DNA from 3 places in the Streptomyces sp. NPDC086519 genome. Region 2 is predicted to be linked to each of the others. Evidence: riboswitches for the same ligand, from Rfam matches in the RefSeq annotation. Region 2 holds a riboswitch; each other region holds the start of a gene.
The links. Region 2 has a riboswitch for thiamine pyrophosphate ahead of AB0P24_RS24895 (thiamine ABC transporter substrate-binding protein). Riboswitches for the same ligand answer to the same signal wherever they lie in the genome.
Positions count from the first base shown of each region.

Region 1: another riboswitch for thiamine pyrophosphate. It lies ahead of thiC (phosphomethylpyrimidine synthase ThiC); the one in region 2 lies ahead of AB0P24_RS24895 (thiamine ABC transporter substrate-binding protein).
Region 3: another riboswitch for thiamine pyrophosphate. It lies ahead of thiO (glycine oxidase ThiO); the one in region 2 lies ahead of AB0P24_RS24895 (thiamine ABC transporter substrate-binding protein).

Region 1 covers NZ_JBFBJL010000036.1:58,343-64,683, reverse strand. Annotated here, with positions in the region: gene AB0P24_RS29765 (DUF5326 family protein) at 122-334, shown strand; gene AB0P24_RS29760 (helix-turn-helix domain-containing protein) at 609-1,334, shown strand; gene AB0P24_RS29755 (SsgA family sporulation/cell division regulator) at 1,433-1,870, shown strand; gene AB0P24_RS29750 (YibE/F family protein) at 2,046-3,602, opposite strand; TPP riboswitch at 3,674-3,851, shown strand; gene thiC (phosphomethylpyrimidine synthase ThiC) at 3,844-5,664, shown strand; gene AB0P24_RS29740 (hypothetical protein) at 6,150-6,341, opposite strand, start outside.
Region 2 covers NZ_JBFBJL010000026.1:119,133-125,473, forward strand. Annotated here, with positions in the region: gene AB0P24_RS24885 (phosphatidate cytidylyltransferase) at 1-861, shown strand, start outside; gene rlmN (23S rRNA (adenine(2503)-C(2))-methyltransferase RlmN) at 1,038-2,144, shown strand; TPP riboswitch at 2,170-2,277, shown strand; gene AB0P24_RS24895 (thiamine ABC transporter substrate-binding protein) at 2,350-3,417, shown strand; gene AB0P24_RS24900 (iron ABC transporter permease) at 3,462-5,060, shown strand; gene AB0P24_RS24905 (ABC transporter ATP-binding protein) at 5,060-6,079, shown strand; gene AB0P24_RS24910 (LAETG motif-containing sortase-dependent surface protein) at 6,158-6,341, opposite strand, start outside.
Region 3 covers NZ_JBFBJL010000016.1:31,976-38,316, forward strand. Annotated here, with positions in the region: gene pknB (Stk1 family PASTA domain-containing Ser/Thr kinase) at 1-497, opposite strand, end outside; gene AB0P24_RS17150 (thiazole synthase) at 760-1,554, opposite strand; gene thiS (sulfur carrier protein ThiS) at 1,558-1,770, opposite strand; gene thiO (glycine oxidase ThiO) at 1,767-2,936, opposite strand; TPP riboswitch at 2,934-3,045, opposite strand; gene AB0P24_RS17165 (FAD-dependent oxidoreductase) at 3,175-4,407, shown strand; gene AB0P24_RS17170 (Rv2175c family DNA-binding protein) at 4,567-4,932, shown strand; gene thiE (thiamine phosphate synthase) at 4,966-5,613, shown strand; gene metF (methylenetetrahydrofolate reductase [NAD(P)H]) at 5,729-6,341, shown strand, end outside.

The sequences.
Region 1 (6,341 bases), on a different contig from region 2:
AGGGATCCGGGGCCCCCGTACGACCCCTTCGCGGCTCTAGCATCGGGTGCAGGACATCGCATCGTGCGGGACGCACGAGACCGTACGTGCCGGAGCGCACGAGAAGGCGGAGGACAGGGCAATGCGAGAGATCTTCACAGGTCTGCCGTGGTGGGTGAAGTGGATCGCGGTGCCGGTCATCGCGCTGGTGGTGTTCGGCGGTCTCATCACGGCCGTGATCAGCTGGGTGGTCTTCCTGCTCTTCAAGTTGCTGATCTTCGTGGCGCTGGTCGGCGGACTGATCTACATCGTGCGGAAGTTCATGTCGAACTCCTCGTCGAAGAGCGACTGGTGAGACCTGTGGGAATCGGTGACCGGTAACAGGAATCACCGGTTCCCTCGGGGGAGGGAAGTTTCCCGCAGGGGCCGACCGAGAGCGGCGGCGGACGGTTAGAGTCGCTGACCCCCTCGCGCTCCGGGAGTGACCCTTGGCCACGCTTGACGCCGCCCCCGTACCCACGGAACTTCCCCCACCCCCGATCCAACGCCGTTCCGGCACGCCGCCCGTGCAGCGGCCGGCCGCCCCGGCCGGCCCCGCACAGCCGCATTCGGCCACCCTCATCGGCTCCGTGCAGCGTGCGATGCGCCTGCTGGAGTGCGTCGCCGGACACGAACACGGTGCCCCCGCCAAACAACTGGCCCGGGAGACCGGCCTCGCCCTGCCCACCGCCTACCACCTGCTGCGCACCCTGGTCCACGAGGGCTACCTGCGCCGTGACAAGGGGCTGTTCTTCCTCGGTGAGGCGGCGGAGCGGCTGAGCAGCAGTGGAGCGCAGCAGAAACGTCGCAGCACGGTCGTCGACACCCTCGCCCACTGGCGGGACTCGATCGGAGTCCCGGTGTACTACGCCCTGTACCGGGACGGCGAGATCGAGGTCATGTGCGTCTCCGACTCCCCGGGGGCCCCGGCGGTCGAGGAGTGGGCCGACTTCCGCGAGACCGGACACGCGCACGCCGTCGGCCAGTGTCTCCTCTCCCAGTTGGACGAGGACGTCCGCCGCGATCATCTCGGCCGCTATCCCGTGCGACCCCTCACCCCGTACACGGTTCGTGACGGCCAGGCGCTGCTGCGACGGCTGGAGCGGACGCGGCGGATGGACCCGGTGGTGGAACGCCAGGAGTACACGCTGGGGACGGTCTGTGCGGCGATCCCCCTCACCGTCGGCACCACGGCCGCCACGATCGCCATCTCCCTCCCCCTCCACCAGGCCGACCGGCTGCTGCCGGCCGTGCGGCAGTTGCAGGCCGAAGTAGGCCGGCATCTGGGGTCCCTGGCGCTCGCTATCAGTATCTGAAAACTCACTCCTTGTGATCTGCTGTGTACTTTCAGCAAGATTTGACCACCATCAAGGGATAAATCCCGGCCAGTCGGTGTCATATGACGGGGTAGGCAATGCGCGAGTCCGTACAAGCAGAAGTCATGATGAGCTTTCTCGTCTCGGAGGAGCTCTCCTTCCGCATCCCCGTGGAGTTGCGCTACGAGACCTGTGATCCCTATGCCGTCCGGCTCACCTTCCACCTGCCCGGGGACGCGCCGGTGACCTGGGCCTTCGGCCGGGAGCTCCTCATCGACGGGGTGGGGCGGCCGTGCGGCGAGGGAGATGTGCACATCGCGCCCGCCGACTCCGAGGTGCTGGGCGAGGTGCTGATCCGGCTTCAGGTCGGCGGCGACCAGGCGATGTTCCGGTCCTCCGCGCCGCCGCTGGTGGCTTTCCTCGACCGTACGGACAAGCTGGTGCCGCTCGGTCAGGAGGGCTCCCTCGCCGACTTCGACGCCCACCTGGACGAGGCTCTGGACCGCATCCTGGCCGAGGAACAGAGCGCCGGCTGAAGCGTTACGGCACGGGGCGCGCACCGCTCCGCCGAGACGCGTGGGGACGCGCAGGAACGCTTCTGCGCGTCCGCGAGACCTGCCTGCGGTCCGGTGACGCCGACGGCTCGTCTCGTCACCCGCGCCGTTGGCGTCTCACCCGCGCCGTCCGTGCCTCACCCGCGCCGTCCGTGCCTCACCGCTTCCGGCGCCGCCCCCGTCCACCGCGCGCCGAGGCCGGCGCGGTCGCCCCGGCTGACGCGGCCTCCATGGCCGCGGACGTCTCCGTGCCCGGCCGGTCGGCCGACACCACCAGGGCCGCGAGCAGCGTGGTGACCGGCACCGAGGCGACCAGGCCGATCGAGCCGACCAGCGTGCGCACGATCTCCTCGGCGACCAGTTCGCTGTTGGCGACCGCGGCCACACTGCTCTGCGCGATCGAGAAGAGCAGCAGCAGCGGCAGCGCGGCGCCCGCGTAGGCCAGGACGAGGGTGTTGACGACGGAGGCGATGTGGTCGCGGCCGATGCGGATGCCCGCCCGGTACAGCCCGCGCCAGCCCATCGTCGGGTTGGCTTCGTGCAGTTCCCAGACGGCCGAGGTCTGGGTCACCGTCACGTCGTCCAGGACACCCAGCGAGCCGATGATGACACCGGCCAGCAGCAGACCGCTCATGTCGATCGACGGATACAGGCCGTGGATCAGGCCGGTGCTGTCGTCGGTGTTGCCGGTGAGCGCGGCCCAGTCGATGAACTCCGAGCCGAGCAGGCCGATCAGGCACAGCGAGACCAGCGTGCCGAGCACCGCGACCGAGGTCCGGGCGGACAGCCCGTGGCACATGTACAGGGCGATCAGCATGATGGCGCTCGACCCGACCACCGCCACCAGCAGCGGATTCGAGCCCTGCAGGACCGCCGGCAGGATGAACAGGGTCAGCACCAGGAAGCTGACGGCCAGCGCGACCAGCGCCATCACACCGCGCAGCCGGCCCACCACCACGACGGCGAGCGCGAAGATCCCGGCCAGCAGGGCCATCGGGAACTTCCGGTTCACGTCGGTGACCGAGTACTGCAGATCCTTGGGCGCGGAGGGCTCGTACGCGGCCACGACCTTCTCGCCCTCGTGCAACTGCCGCGACTGGTCGGGCTGCACGATCTCGGTGAACGTACGGCCCTTGTCCTTGCCGGCGTCGACCCGGACCGTGGCCTTCTTGCAGCTGCCACCGTCCTCCTGCTTCGAGGAGGTGCCGTCGGCGGTGGAGGTGTCGCCGATCGAGCCGCTTCCGGAGGCGTTGACCGACTTGCAGCTGACCGAGACGACCTTGGTGACCGTAGCCGCCTGTGTCTGGCGGTCGAAGCCGACCCCCGTGCGCTCGTGCGGCGGAGCACCGCCGGGCCACAGCACCACCAGACCGACCACGACCGCGGCGGTGAAGGGGATGAGGATCGCCGCGATGACCTTGCGCAGATGCTTCGAGACGGGTGCGGCGGGGCCATGGCTGTGGCTGTGTCCGTGCGAATGACCTGGGGCCTGGCCGTGGGCCGAGCGGTCATGGGGCCGGCCGGGGCCGTGGGGGTGGCCGTTTTCGTCATGGTGGGCGTGCCCGGCAGTGTGTTCGTGGTCGTACCGCCCGCCCTGCCCGTGGATGTGGCCGTCACCGGCACCATGGCCCCCCTGGCCGGGTCCGCCGCCCGGCGAGGCGCCGTTGCCGTGCCGCGGCTCGGGGGGCGGAGGGTGCTGCTGTGTCGAGGTCACCGCCCGATCATCGCAAGAACGGCAGGGGCCCTCTGTTCACCGCGCCCGAATTGACGCTAGCGTGGAGGCACCTTTGCACACGCGGGAGCTCGGAGCACCGGGCTGAGAGGGCGCTGACCTCCGTATTCGCGATGTTTCACGTGGAACGAGTGATGTTTCACAGGAAACGCCGCCCGACGGAAGCCGCTGCGTCGACCGCCGAACCTGTTACCGGGTAATGCCGGCGTAGGGAGTAGGTCTCATGACCAACAAGGACGCACGCACGCCTGCCTCCAGTCGGGACGAACAGCCCATTGCGGGCGAACCGTCCCGGGGGGTCGGGAAGTCCATCGGCTGGCACAAGGGGTATGTCGAGGGCTCCCGCCCCGATCTGCGGGTGCCGGTCCGTCAGGTGCACCTCACCAACGGGCGGTCGGTCACGCTCTACGACACCTCAGGCCCGTACACCGATCCGCTCGTCGAGACCGACGTCCGCAGGGGCCTGCCGCCGCTGCGGGAGAACTGGATCATCGCCCGCGGCGACACCGCGGAGTACGTGGGCCGGCCCGTCCGTCCCGAGGACGACGGAATCAAGCACACCTCGCCGCGCGGAGGCCTGCGCAACCTGGACGCGGTCTTCCCGGGCCGCCCACGCCAGCCGCGGCGCGGCCGGGACGGCGAGGCGGTGACGCAGCTCGCGTACGCCCGCCGGGGCGAGATCACCCCGGAGATGGAGTACGTGGCCATCCGCGAGAACGTTTCTCCCGAGGTGGTCCGCGAAGAGATCGCGGCGGGCAGGGCCGTACTGCCCGCCAACGTCAACCACCCGGAGATCGAGCCGATGATCATCGGCAAGCGGTTCCTGGTGAAGGTCAACGCCAACATCGGCAACTCCGCGGTCACTTCCTCCATCGAAGAGGAGGTCGAGAAGATGACCTGGGCGACCCGCTGGGGCGCCGACACCGTCATGGACCTCTCCACCGGCCGCAACATCCACACCACCCGCGAGTGGGTGCTGCGCAACTCCCCCGTCCCCATCGGCACGGTGCCGCTCTACCAGGCCCTGGAGAAGGTCGACGGCAGGGCCGAGGAACTGACCTGGGAGATCTACAAGGACACGGTCGTCGAACAGGCCGAGCAGGGCGTCGACTACATGACCGTGCACGCGGGCGTGCGCCTGCCGTACGTGCCGCTCACCGCCAACCGCAAGACCGGCATCGTCTCGCGCGGCGGCTCGATCATGGCGGCCTGGTGCCTCGCGCACCACAAGGAGTCGTTCCTGTACGAGAACTTCGAGGAACTCTGCGAGATCCTCGCCGCCTACGACGTCACGTACTCCCTGGGCGACGGTCTGCGCCCCGGCTCCGTCGCGGACGCCAACGACGAAGCACAGTTCGCGGAACTGCGCACGCTCGGGGAACTCAACCGGATCGCCAGGCGTTTCAATGTACAGACCATGATCGAAGGCCCGGGCCATGTCCCGATGCACAAGATCAAGGAGAACATCGACCTTCAGCAGGAGATCTGCGATGAAGCTCCGTTCTATACGCTCGGCCCGCTGACCACGGACGTCGCACCGGCGTACGACCACATCACCTCCGGCATCGGCGCCGCGATGATCGCCTGGTGGGGCACGGCGATGCTCTGCTACGTCACCCCCAAGGAGCACCTGGGCCTGCCCAACCGGGACGACGTCAAGACCGGCGTCATCACCTACAAGATCGCCGCGCACGCGGCCGACCTCGCCAAGGGCCACCCGGGCGCGCAGGAGTGGGACGACGCGCTCTCCGACGCCCGCTTCGAGTTCCGGTGGGAGGACCAGTTCAACCTCGCCCTGGACCCGGACACGGCCCGTGAGTTCCACGACGAGACGCTTCCGGCGGAGCCGGCGAAGACGGCCCACTTCTGTTCGATGTGCGGCCCGAAGTTCTGCTCGATGAAGATCAGTCAAAGCATCACGGCGCGGTTCGGTGGTGCGGCGGCTGACGGAGCGTCTCCTGAGGAGGTCGCGGAGGGCATGCTCCAGAAGTCGAAGGAGTTCGCGGCGAGCGGAAACCGGGTCTACCTGCCGATCGCGGACTGACCGGGGGCCCGGGAGCGTGCCGGAGCCCAGGGAAGCGGGTTCCGGCACGTGCCCTGGCTGTCGGGCGTGCCAGGCCCCGCCGTGGGTCCAGGCCGTGGTCCAGGCCGTACGCGGCCGGTGCGGGTGGGTGCAGGCCGAGTGCGCTCACGGCGGGCCGATCCTGCGGGATCCGGACCGGCTCGAAGTCTGGACGGCGCGGCGTCGAAGGGGCTGACGGCTGACGCAGACCCCGCGCGCTGAAGCGGGAGAAACCGCTGACCCGCATGGTGTAGCCGACGGTGCGGCCGCGGGTGGAGTACCGGCTGACCGGGCTGGAGCGGGAGGCGGTCGGGCTCGTGCAGCGCATCACCGACTGGTCGCAGGCGAACGTGGCGCCATGGGGGCGGTACGGCAGGAGTTCGACGGGTGCGCCGCCCGTCAGCCCCCGGCGTGGCCTCGTAGACCGGGTGTCCGGCCTGCGCCCCCAGGCCGGGGGCGCGGGCCGGTTATTCCGGCTGGTGTTCCGGGCCTCCGAAGTCCGGGCTGGTGTAGTCCGGGCTGGTGAAGCTCGGGCGGGGGGCGGGGGCGGCGCCGTCGTCGGTGCTGAAGCCGGGGCGGTCGTAACCGAGACGCGGCATCCGGCCCGCCGGGCCCGACGGAGCGGTCCTGCGCAGTCCGGCCGCGCCGGTGTCGGCGGC
Region 2 (6,341 bases):
GAGCCCATGCCCGACGCCCCCCAGCCGGCGCCCGCGCCGCAGAAGAAGAGCGCGGGACGCGACCTGGGCGCGGCCATAGGGGTCGGCGTCGGACTCGGCGTCGTGATCGTGGCGTCCCTGTTCGTCGTCAAGGCCGTCTTCGTCGGCGTCGTGGCGGTCGCGGTCGTGGTCGGTCTGTGGGAGCTGACCAGCAGGCTTCAGGAGCGCAAGGGCATCAAGGCGCCGCTGGTCCCGCTGGCACTCGGCGGCGCGGCGATGGTGGTGGCCGGCTACGCCCGGGGTGCCGAGGGCGCCTGGGTCGCCCTGGCGCTCACCGGGCTCGCGGTTCTGGTCTGGCGGATGACGGAACCGCCGGAGGGCTATCTCAGGGACGTCACCGCGGGCCTGTTCGCGGCGTTCTACGTCCCGTTCCTGGCGACGTTCGTCGCGATGATGCTCACCGCCGAGGACGGCCCCTTCCGGGTGCTGACCTTCCTGCTCCTCACGGTGGTCAGCGACACCGGCGCCTACGCGGTCGGCTGGCGCTTCGGCACCCACAAGCTCGCCCCGCGCATCAGCCCCGGCAAGACCCGCGAGGGCCTGGTCGGCGCGGTGCTGTTCGCGATGGTCGCGGGCGCGCTGTGCATGCAGTTCCTGATCGACGACGGCACCTGGTGGCAGGGCCTGCTGCTGGGCCTCGCGGTCGCGGCCAGCGCCACCCTCGGCGACCTCGGCGAGTCCATGATCAAGCGCGACCTGGGCATCAAGGACATGGGCACGCTGCTGCCGGGCCACGGGGGCATCATGGACCGACTGGACTCGTTGCTGCCGACGGCTCCGGTGGTGTGGTTGCTGATGGTGTTGTTCGTGGGCAGTGGCTGATCCACTCGGACGTACGTCGGCAGTGGCCGGCGTACAGCTGTCGTGGGGGAGCCCTCGTCCTTCGCAGGGCGGGGGCTCCCTGGCACTGACCTACGCGGTCCTCGGCACTGACCTGTGCGGTCCCGTGAACTCACGGTCGCGGGCCACCTGAATTGATCTGCGACACTGGTACCACCATGCCCAAGCCCGGAGAACTCACTTTCGTCGCGCCGCGCGGAGCCAAGAAGCCGCCGCGGCATCTCGCTGATCTCTCGCCCGCCGAGCGCAAGGACGCGGTGGCCGAGGTCGGCGAGAAGCCGTTTCGTGCCAAGCAGCTCTCGCAGCACTACTTCGCGCGGTACGCGCCGGACCCCGAGCAGTGGACGGACATCCCGGCCGGCTCGCGGGACAAGCTGCGGGAGGCGCTGTTCCCCGAGCTGATGACGGTCGTACGGCATCTGTCGACCGACGAGGGGACGACGCGCAAGACGCTGTGGCGGCTGTTCGACGGGACGCTCGTCGAGTCGGTGCTGATGCGCTACCCGGACCGGGTGACCATGTGCATCAGCTCGCAGGCGGGCTGCGGGATGAACTGCCCGTTCTGCGCGACCGGGCAGGCGGGGCTGGACCGGAACCTGTCCACCGCCGAGATCGTCCACCAGATCGTCGACGGGATGCGGGCGCTCAGGGACGGCGAGGTGCCCGGCGGGCCCGCGCGGCTGTCGAACATCGTCTTCATGGGGATGGGCGAGCCGCTCGCCAACTACAAGCGGGTCGTCGGAGCCATCCGGGCGCTCACCGACCCCGCCCCGGACGGGCTCGGCCTCTCGCAGCGCGGCATCACCGTCTCGACCGTCGGACTGGTCCCGGCCATCCACCGGTTCGCCGACGAGGGCTTCAAGTGCCGGCTCGCGATCTCCCTGCACGCTCCCGACGACGAACTGCGCGACACCCTCGTGCCCGTGAACACGCGGTGGAAGGTGCGCGAGGTCCTCGACGCCGGGTTCGAGTACGTCGAGAAGAGCGGACGGCGGCTGTCGATCGAGTACGCGCTCATCCGCGACATCAACGACCAGGCGTGGCGCGGCGACCGGCTGGGCCGCCTGCTCAGGGGCAAGCCCGTGCACGTCAATCTCATCCCGCTGAACCCGACGCCGGGTTCGAAGTGGACCGCCTCGCGGCCGGAGGACGAGAAGGCGTTCGTCGCGGCGATCGAGGCACACGGTGTGCCGGTGACGATCCGGGACACCCGTGGCCAGGAGATCGACGGCGCCTGTGGTCAGCTCGCGGCCACCGAGAGGTAATCTGAGGGCCGTACAACACATCTTCATATTCCGACAGGGGAGCGCCACAGCGCTGAGAGTGCGGCAATCGGGCCGCAGACCCTCTGAACCTCGCCCAGGTCATTCTGGGTAGGAAGTTCGGTCATCACTCAAGCTGTTGCGCCCTGCCCGGGTTTCCCGGGTGGGGCCGCGTCTCTTCCTGGTCCGCCCCAGGAGGAAAACACCAGTGCACACCAAGACCTTCGTGGCCGTGGCCGTCGGGCTCGGTCTCGTCACGCTGTCCGCGTGCTCGTCATCGGGTACCGAGGCCGGCTCCAAGACCATCACCCTGGTCAGCCACGACTCGTGGGCCGTCTCCAAGAACGTGCTCCAGGACTTCGAGAAGCAGTCCGGCTACCAGGTGAAGGTCCTCAAGGACGGCGACGCCGGACAGGCCGTCAACAAGGCGATCCTGACCAAGGACAACCCGCAGGGCGACGTGTTCTTCGGCGTCGACAACACCCTGCTCTCCCGCGCGCTCGACAACGGTCTCTTCCAGCCGTACGAGGCCAAGGGCCTCGACCGGGTCGGCAAGGCGTACCAGCTTGACGCGGCCGGGCACCGGGTCACGCCCATCGACTACGGCGACATCTGCGTCAACTACGACAAGGCGTACTTCAGCGAGCACAAGCTGACCCCGCCGACGTCGTACGCCGATCTCGTCAAGCCGCAGTACAAGAACCTCCTCGTCACCGAGAACGCGGCCACCTCCTCACCGGGGCTCGGCTTCCTGCTCGGGTCCGCCGCCCGGTACGGGGACAGCGGTTGGCCGGACTACTGGAAGCAGCTCCGGGCCAACGGCGTCAAGGTCGTCGACGGCTGGGAGCAGGCCTACAACGAGGAGTTCTCCGGCTCGGCCGGCGGCAAGAAGGCCAAGGGAGACCGGCCGCTCGTGGTGTCGTACGCCTCCTCCCCGCCCGCCGAGGTGATCTACGGTGACCCGAAGCCCAGCACCGCGCCCACCGGGGTCGCGACCGGTACCTGCTTCCGGCAGATCGAGTTCGCCGGGCTGCTGAGCAACGCACAGAACACCAAGGGCGGCAAGGCGCTCATCGACTTCCTGGTCTCCAGGGAGTTCCAGGAGGACATGCCGTTGAACATGTTCGTGTACCCGGTGGTCCAGGGGGCGAGCGTGCCCGCCGAGTTCACGAAGTACGGTCCCGCCGCGAAGGACCCCGAGACCATGGCGCCCGTGAAGATCGCCGCCAACCGTGACCAGTGGGTCAAGACGTGGACGTCACTCGTACTGAAGTAGCGCCCCGCAAGGGCCGTTCGGGGAGCGCGGCGCGGCTCGGTCTGATGGCCGTGCCCGTCGCGTTCTTCGGCGTCTTCTTCGCCTGGCCGGTCGCGGCGATCGTCGCGCGCGGGCTGAAGGCCGACGGGGTGTGGCGGTTCGGGAGGATCGCCGAGGTCGTCGGCCAGTCCGACATCCGGCACGTGCTCTGGTTCACCACCTGGCAGGCGCTCGCCTCCACCGCGCTCACCCTCCTGGTCGCGCTGCCCGCCGCCTATGTCTTCGCCCGCCTCGACTTCCCGGGCAGGCAGGTGCTGCGGGCCGTCGTGACGGTCCCCTTCGTGCTGCCGACGGTCGTGGTGGGGACCGCCTTCCTCGCGCTCGTCGGGCGGGGCGGGCTGCTGGACGAGCTGTGGGGGGTACGACTCGACACCACCGTCTGGGCCATCCTGCTGGCGCACGTCTTCTTCAACTACGCGGTCGTGGTACGGACCGTGGGCGGTCTGTGGGCCCAGCTGGACCCCCGGCAGGAGGAGGCCGCCCGGATGCTCGGCGCCTCCCCGGCGGCCGCCTGGCGGAAGGTCACCCTGCCCGCGCTCGCGCCCGCCGTGGCCGCCGCCGCGCTGATGGTGTTCCTGTTCACCTTCACCTCCTTCGGCGTGGTGCAGATCCTCGGCGGGCCGACGTTCTCCACCCTCGAAGTGGAGATCTACCGGGAGACCTCCGAGATCTTCGACCTCTCCACGGCGGCCGTCCTCACCCTCGTGCAGTTCGCCGCGGTCGGCACGATCCTGGCCGTGCACGCGTGGACGGTACGGCGGCGGGAGAGCGCGCTCCGGCTGGTGGACCCGTCGGTGACGGCACGCCGGCCGCGCGGCGCAGGGCAGTGGGCGCTGCTCGGCGGGGTCCTCGCCACCGTCGCCGTACTCCTCGTGCTGCCGCTGGCCGTGCTGGTGCGGCGGTCGCTGGACGGGGGGTTCGGGTACTACCGGGCGCTGGGCGACGCCGACGGAGGGACCTTCCTGGTCGCGCCGATCGAGTCGGTGGCCAACTCCCTGGAGTACGCGGTCGCGGCCACCGCCGTCGCGGTGGTGATCGGCGGGCTCGCCGCCGCCGCGCTGGCCCGGCGGGACGCGGGGCGGCTGGTACGGGGGTTCGACGCGCTGCTGATGCTGCCGCTCGGGGTGTCCGCCGTGACCGTCGGATTCGGGTTCCTGATCGCCCTCGACAGGCCGCCGCTGGATCTGCGCCAGTCCTGGATCCTCGTCCCGCTGGCGCAGGCGCTGGTCGGCGTGCCCTTCGTGGTGCGGACCATGCTGCCCGTGCTGCGGGCCGTGGACGAGCGGCTGCGGGAGGCGGCGGCCGTGCTCGGGGCGTCGCCCTGGCGGGTGTGGCGGGAGGTCGATCTGCCCATGGTGCGGCGGGCGTTGCTGATCGCCGCGGGCTTCGCCTTCGCGGTGTCGCTGGGGGAGTTCGGGGCGACCGTGTTCATCGCACGGCCCGACAACCCGACCCTGCCGGTCGCGGTGGCCCGGCTGCTGTCCCGCCCCGGTGACCTCAACTACGGCCAGGCGATGGCCCTTTCCACGATTCTGATGGTGGTGTGCGCGGTGGCGCTGCTGGTTCTTGAGCGGCTGCGGACCGACCGGACGGGGGAGTTCTGATGCTGCTGACTCTCGACGCGGCCACCGTGCGGTTCGGCGGCCGGGCGGTGCTCGACGCCGTCGGACTGAAGGTGGCCGAGCACGAGGTGGTGTGCGTGCTCGGGCCCAGCGGAAGCGGCAAGTCGACGCTGTTGCGGGCGGTGGCGGGGCTGCAACCGCTGGACTCCGGGCGGGTGTTGCTCGACGGGCACGACCAGGCGCGGGTGCCGGCGCACCAGCGGGGGGTCGGGCTGATGTTCCAGGACCATCAGCTCTTCCCGCAGCGGGACGTGGGCGCGAACGTGGCCTTCGGGCTGCGGATGCGTGGCGCCGGGAAGGCGGAACAGGCCGAGCGGGTGGGCGAGTTGCTGGCGCTGGTGGGGCTTCCGGGGGCGTCCCGGCGGGCCGTCGCCGGGCTCTCCGGCGGGGAACAGCAGCGGGTGGCGCTCGCCCGGGCGCTGGCGCCCCGGCCCCGGCTGCTGATGCTCGACGAACCGCTGGGGCAGCTCGACCGTTCGCTGCGGGAGCGGCTGGTGGTCGAACTGCGGGAGCTGTTCGGGCGGTTGGGCACGACCGTGCTCGCCGTGACGCACGACCAGGGCGAGGCGTTCGCGCTGGCCGACCGGGTGGTCGTGATGCGGGACGGACGGATCGCCCAGTCCGGTACGCCCCTGGACGTCTGGCAGCGGCCCGCGGACGAGTTCGTGGCCCGCTTCCTCGGCTTCGACAACGTGGTCCCGGCGACCGTCGAGGGAACGGTCGCGGTGACGCCGTGGGGGAAGGTGCCGGTGCCCGAGGGCTCCGGGCAGGGGACACGGACCGTGCTCGTCCGGCCGGCCGGCGTCCGGCTGGTCGGCGCCGACGCGGGACTGCCCTGCACGGTGGCCGCCCGCACCTTCAAGGGCACGCACGTCACCGTCCACCTCCAGCCCCAGGACGGCCCCCGCCTGGAGGCGGCCTGCGCGCTGCGGGCGGCGCCCGAGGCCGGGGACGCGGTGGGTGTGGAGTTCGACGCGGCGGAGACCGTCGTACTGGACTGAGGCCCTCACGGGTACGGCCGAGGCCCGCCCCCCGGGGATACGGGAGCGGGCCTCGGCCGGGTACGAGTGAGAGGCGCGTCAGTTACCGCTGTGCGCCCCACGACGGCGCATGCCGAACCACACCGCGCCACCGCCGACCACGACCAGCGCGGCCGCGATACCGGCGATCAGGCCGGTGTTGGAGTTGGCACCGGTCTCGGCGAGGTTCGACTCACCGACGGCCGGGGAGGGGGCGTTGTCCGACGTGCTCGCCGGGGCGGTG
Region 3 (6,341 bases), on a different contig from region 2:
ACGGACCGCACCAGCCCGAAGTCCGCGACCTTGACCCGCCCGTCGTCCCCTATCAACACGTTCTCGGGCTTCATGTCCCGGTGCACGAACCCGGCGCGGTGCGCGGCGCCCAGCGCGGCCAGCACCGGCTCCAGGATGTCCAGCGCGGCCCGCGGCCGCAGCGCACCACGCTCGCGCAGCACGTCACGCAGGGTGCACCCGGCCACGTACTCCATGGCGAGATACACATACGACCGGTCGGCCCCCTGGTCGAAGACCTGGACGACATTGGGATGGGCCAGCCGGGCGACCGACTTGGCCTCCCGGATGAACCTCTCGACGAAGGACGCGTCGGCGGCGAGCGCCGGGTGCATCACCTTGAGCGCGAGGACGCGGTCCAGCCGGACGTCCAGGGCCCGGTACACCGTGGCCATCCCGCCGACGGCGATCCGCGCATCGACGCGATAACGGCCGTCGAGCACCTGCCCGACAAGGGGGTCCTGAAGGGTCGTATCCACCCGGCGAGTGTACGAGCACCGGCCGGCACCCCACAGGTGAGACCGCTTACCCCGGGGGACTGCAGCGCACCTGTGACGCTTCACACCCGGCTGAAATATGCACCTGCCCACCCGCAGCCGCCGACGACGCCCGCCCCGGGCATGCCTTCTCCCCTTTCCCGCAGCCGCCGACGACGCTCGGCCCCCACGGGAGAGCCCCGCTTCCCGGCAGACGGTTTCGGGCGGTGCGTGGATGGGAGGCGAGACGGGAGCGGGCCGGCGCTCAGAACGCGGGGCGCTCGGGGTCCAGCACGGCCAGGCCCGCCGCGGGAGACGACGCCTCCGCGAGATACCTGCGCGGGATCCGGCCCGCCAGCCGGGCCAGCCGCCCCGCCTCCACCCCGGCCCGCATGGCGTGAGCCATCCGCTCGGGATCCTGCGCCCGCGTCACCGCCGACGCCAGCATCACCCCCGCACACCCCAGCTCCATCGCCAGCGCCACGTCCGACGCCGTACCGGCTCCCGCGTCCAGAATCACCGGCACGCGCGCGTGCTCGACGATCAGCTGGAAGTTGTGCGGGTTGCGGATCCCGAGCCCCGACCCGATCGGCGACCCGAGCGGCATCACCGCGGCGCACCCCGCATCCTCCAGCTTGCGGGCCAGCACCGGATCGTCGTTCGTGTACGGCAGCACCGTGAACCCGTCGTCCACCAGCGTCTGCGCCGCCTCCAGCAGCTCGACCGGGTCCGGCAGCAGCGTCCGCTCGTCGGCGATGACCTCCAGCTTGACCAGCGAGGTCCCCAGCGCCTCCCGCGCCAGCCGGGCGGTCAGCACGGCCTCCCCGGCGGTGTAGCACCCCGCCGTGTTCGGCAGCACCCGGATCCCGAGCCGTTCGAGGACCGACAGCACCGAACCCCGTACCCCCGGGTCCACCCGCCGCATCGCGACCGTGGTCAGTTCGGTCCCGGACGCGACGAGCGCCCGCTCCAGCACCTCCAGGCTGGGCGCACCGCCGGTCCCCATGATCAGCCGGGAGGAGAAGGTCGTACCCCCGAGGACGAACGCGTCGTCGGCCATGGCTCAGCCTCCCTGCACGGCGGTGAGAACTTCCACGCGGTCACCTTCGGCGAGCCCGGTGGCCGCCCACTGCCCGCGCGGTACGACGGTCTCGTTGACGGCCGCGGCCACCCCGGACGGCGCGGCCGTGAGGGACCGTACAAGGGTGTCGAGAGCGGTTCCCGGGGCGATCTGGCGGCGCTCCCCGTTCACGGAGATGGTGACGGAGGTGTTCATACGGTCTGCTCCACGAGTGCGGCGGGGACGGGATCGAACCGTGCCGGTGTGAACGGACGGGCCTCCTGCGGCAGTTCGCCGCCGGCCAGCAGCTCCGCCATCACGTCTCCGGTGACCGGTGTGAGCAGCACCCCGTTGCGGTAGTGGCCGGTGGCCAGCAGCAGCCCGTCGAGGCGGGTCGGCCCGAGCAGCGGCGCGTTGTCGGGGGAGCCGGGGCGCAGTCCGGCCCGGGTCTCGGTCAGGGGCAGCTCGGTGATCCCGGGCACCAGCTCGTGCGCGTCGCGCAGCAGCTCGTACACACCGCCCGCCGTGACCGTGGTGTCCCAGCCGAGCTCCTCGCTGGTCGCGCCGACGACCAGCTCGCCGTTCTCCCGGGGCACCAGGTAGACGTTCCCGCCGCGTACCACGGCCCGTACGGTCCGGCTGAGGAACGGCGCGTACCGCGCGGGCACGGTCAGCCGCAGCACCTGCCCCTTCACCGGCCGCACCGGCGGCAGCACGTCCTCGGGCACGCCCGCCAGCTCGCCGCTCAGGCTCCCGCCGGCGAGCACCACCTGGTCCGCGCCCAGCGCCTCACCCGCGCGGGTGAGGACACCGGCGGCCCGCTCCCGTACCACCTCCAGGCGCTCCGCCCAGTCGCGGTGGAACACCACCCCGGCCCGCTCGCACGCGGCCACCAGCGCCCCCGCCAGCCGGCGCGGGTCGATCTGGTGGTCGCCGTCGACCCGCAGCCCGCCGCGCACGCCCGGCGCGAGCATCGGCTCAAGGCGCCGGCACTCCCGCCCGGACAGCCACTCGGACTCCAGGCCCGACTGCTGCTGGAGGGCGTGCAACTCGCGCAGATGGGCCCGGTCGTCGGCGTCCAGGGCCACCGCGAGAGTGCCGCAGCACCGGTAGCCGAGGTCGTGGCCGGTGAGCTCGGTCAGCTCGGCGGCGAAGCCGGGATAGCGGCGCGCGGAGGCCAGGTTGAGCCCCAGCAGGGTCTGCTCGCCGTAGTGCAGTTCGGTGACCGCGGCCAGCATCCCGGCCGCGACCTGCGCGGCCCCGCCGCCGGGCTCGGGGTCGGCCACGGCGACGGTGAGCCCGCGCTGAGCCGCTCGCCAGGCCGTGACCAGGCCGATGATGCCGCCCCCGATGACGAGGACGTCGGACGTACGTGAGGACATGGGCGTCCAGCCCCTCCCTTCGCCGGCATGACCCGGATCAGGTTCGTACGGTCGGAGGCCGCCAGCCTCCCTCTCAGCCCGGTGCGTCCGGGCTCCCGCGTGTGCTTCCCCGCCACCCTAGCCCGCGCGGCTCCGCCCTCGTAAGACGGCCTCGGACGGCGCTGTGGAACAGGTCACTCGCCCCGACCCCTGACTGACTCTTCGTCAGTTGTCTATCGTTCTTGTCTATGGTGGTCAGGTGAGCGAGCAGACACAGCGACGGGGCACGTCACAGACGCGGCGCGTGGTCGTCGTGGGCGCGGGCATGGCCGGGGTGCAGACCGCCGTCGCCCTGCGCGAGCGGGGGTTCACCGGCAGCGTCACAATGATCGGCGCCGAGCCGCACCAGCCGTACGACCGGCCGCCGCTCTCCAAGGCCGTGCTGCTCGGCAAGTCGGAGGGGTCCGCCTTCGAGGTCGACTTCGAGGCGCTCGGCATCGAGCTGGTGCTGGGCCGCGAGGCGCTGGGCGTGCGCACCGCCGACCACGAGCTGGACACCGAGGCCGGACCGGTGCCGTACGACGTCCTGGTCCTCGCCACCGGTGCCGAGCCGATCACGCTGCCCGGCACCGAGGGCGTGCCCGGCGTCCATCTCCTGCGCACCCTGGACGACGCCGAGCGGCTGCGGCCCGTGCTCGCCCGGCAGCACGACATCGTGGTCGTCGGTGCGGGCTGGATCGGCGCCGAGTTCGCCACCGCGGCCCGCGAGGCCGGCTGCGCGGTGACCGTCGTGGAGGCCGCCGACCGCCCGCTCGCGGGAGCGCTCCCCGCCGAGGTCGCCGCGCCGATGACCGCCTGGTACGCGGACAGCGGAACCACACTGCGCACCCACGCGCGCGTGGCGCACATCGAGCCCGGCGCGGTGGTGCTCGACGACGGCTCCCGGCTGCCCGCGGGCGCCGTCGTGGTCGGCATCGGCGCCCGCCCGGCCACCGCCTGGCTGACCGGCTCCGGCATCGAGCTGGGCGCGCACCGCGACGTGCTCGCCGACGACCGCCTGCGCACCAGCGCGCCCGACGTCTACGCGGTCGGCGACTGCGCCTCCTTCCCGTCCGGCCGCTACGGCGAGCGCCTGCTCATCCACCACTGGGACAACGCCTTGCAGGGCCCGCGCACGGTCGCCGCCAACATCCTCGGCGAGACCGACGCCCTCTACGACCCGGTCCCGTACTTCTGGTCCGAGCAGTTCGGCCGCTTCGTCCAGTACGCCGGCCACCACGCCGCGGCCGACCGCCTGATCTGGCGCGGCGACCCGGCCGGCCCGTCCTGGAGCGTCTGCTGGCTGCGCGAGACCCGCCTGGTAGCCCTGTTGGCGGTAGGCCGCCCCCGGGACCTGGCCCAGGGCCGCCGCCTGATCGAGGCAGGCACCCGAATGGACGCCGAGGCCCTGTCCGACCCGGGGAATCCGCTCAAGAACGCCACGACTGCCTGAGAGCGCCCCGAGGGAAACGCGCCCCCAAGGGGCGCGGGGCTGTGACATGTTCGGCTCCGCCGCGTGGGCTCGACCAGCCCCTACGGCGGTGCACCCGAACGACGACCCTCCCGGCCCTACCATCGCGGTCCCCCCGCAGGAACGCCTACCCTGGATCCCGTGACCGAGATTGACGCAAAGATCGATGCCCTCGTCCCCGCCTGGCTCACCCTCCCCGACATCGCGGAAATGATGGACGTCGAGGTGACGCGCGTGCGGCAGCTGGTCAAGGAGGGCCAGCTCATCGCCGTCCGCCGCGGTGAGAACAGGGCGCTGCACGTCCCCGCCGCCTTCATCGACGGGGACAAGGTCGTCAAGGGCCTGTCCGGGACCCTGACGCTCCTGCGGGACGACGGCTTCACGGACGAAGAGATGCTGGAGTGGCTCTTCACCGCGGACGCCACCCTGCCCGGCACCCCCGCGCAGGCGCTCAGCGAGAATCGCGGCACGGAGGTGAAGCGCCGCGCCCAGGCGCTCGCCGTCTGAGGCAACCAGTACCGACACAACGGGGGAAGACCGATGCCCGACACCGCCCGCGCCCAGCTGGCCGATGCCCGGCTCTACCTGTGCACGGACGCCCGTAAGGAGCAGGGCGACCTCGCCGGGTTCCTGGACGCGGTCCTGGCGGGCGGTGTCGACATCGTGCAGCTGCGCGACAAGGGCATGGAGGCCGGCGAGGAGCTGGAGCACCTCGCCGTGGTCGCCGACGCCTGCGCCCGGCACGGCAAGCTGCTCGCGGTCAACGACCGCGCCGACGTGGCTCACGCGGCCGGCGCCGACGTGCTCCACCTCGGCCAGGGCGACCTGCCGGTGTCGGCCGCCCGTGCGATTCTCGGCCCGGACGTCCTGATCGGCCGCTCCACGCACGCCGAGTCCGAGGCCGCCGCGGCCGCCGTGCAGGACGGTGTGGACTACTTCTGCACCGGCCCCTGCTGGCCCACCCCCACCAAGCCCGGCCGCCCCGCCCCCGGCCTCGGCCTGGTGCGGTACACCGCCGCCCTGGGCACCGACCGCCCCTGGTTCGCCATCGGCGGCATCGACCTCGGCAACCTCGACCAGGTGCTGGACGCGGGCGCCCGCCGGGTGGTCGTGGTCCGCGCGCTCACCGCGGCCGACGACCCGGGCGCGGCGGCGGCCGAGTTCGCCAAGCGGCTGCGCTCGCGGTGACGGGCAGGGGGCCGCTGTCCGGAAACTTGTCCAGTATTCGGACATGAGGTCGACAATTCGGGCAAATATCACGAGTTCGGTTGGGTGGCCGTCCGCGCCTGACTAACCTGCGGGTATGGCCCTCGGAACCGCATCCACCAGGACTGACCGCGCACGCACCGTGCGTGACATGCTCGCCACCGGCAAGACCACGTACTCGTTCGAGTTCTCGGCGCCGAAGACCCCCAAGGGTGAGCGGAACCTGTGGAGCGCGCTCCGGCGGGTCGAGGCGGTCGCCCCCGACTTCGTCTCCGTGACCTACGGCGCGGGCGGCTCCACCCGCGCGGGCACGGTCAAGGAGACCGAGCAGATCGTCGCCGACACCACGCTCACCCCGGTCGCGCACCTCACCGCGGTCGACCACTCGCTGGCCGAGCTGCGCAACATCATCGGCCAGTACGCGGACGCCGGGATCCGCAACATGCTCGCGGTGCGCGGCGACCCGCCCGGCGACCCGATGGGCGAGTGGGTGGCGCACCCGCGAGGGCTGACCTACGCGGCCGAACTCGTCCGGCTCATCAAGGAGTCGGGCGACTTCTGCGTGGGCGTCGCCGCCTTCCCGGAGATGCATCCGCGCTCCGACGACTGGGACACCGACATCCGGCACTTCGTCGACAAGTGCCGCGCGGGCGCCGACTACGCCATCACGCAGATGTTCTTCCAGCCCGAGTCCTACCTTCGCCTTCGCG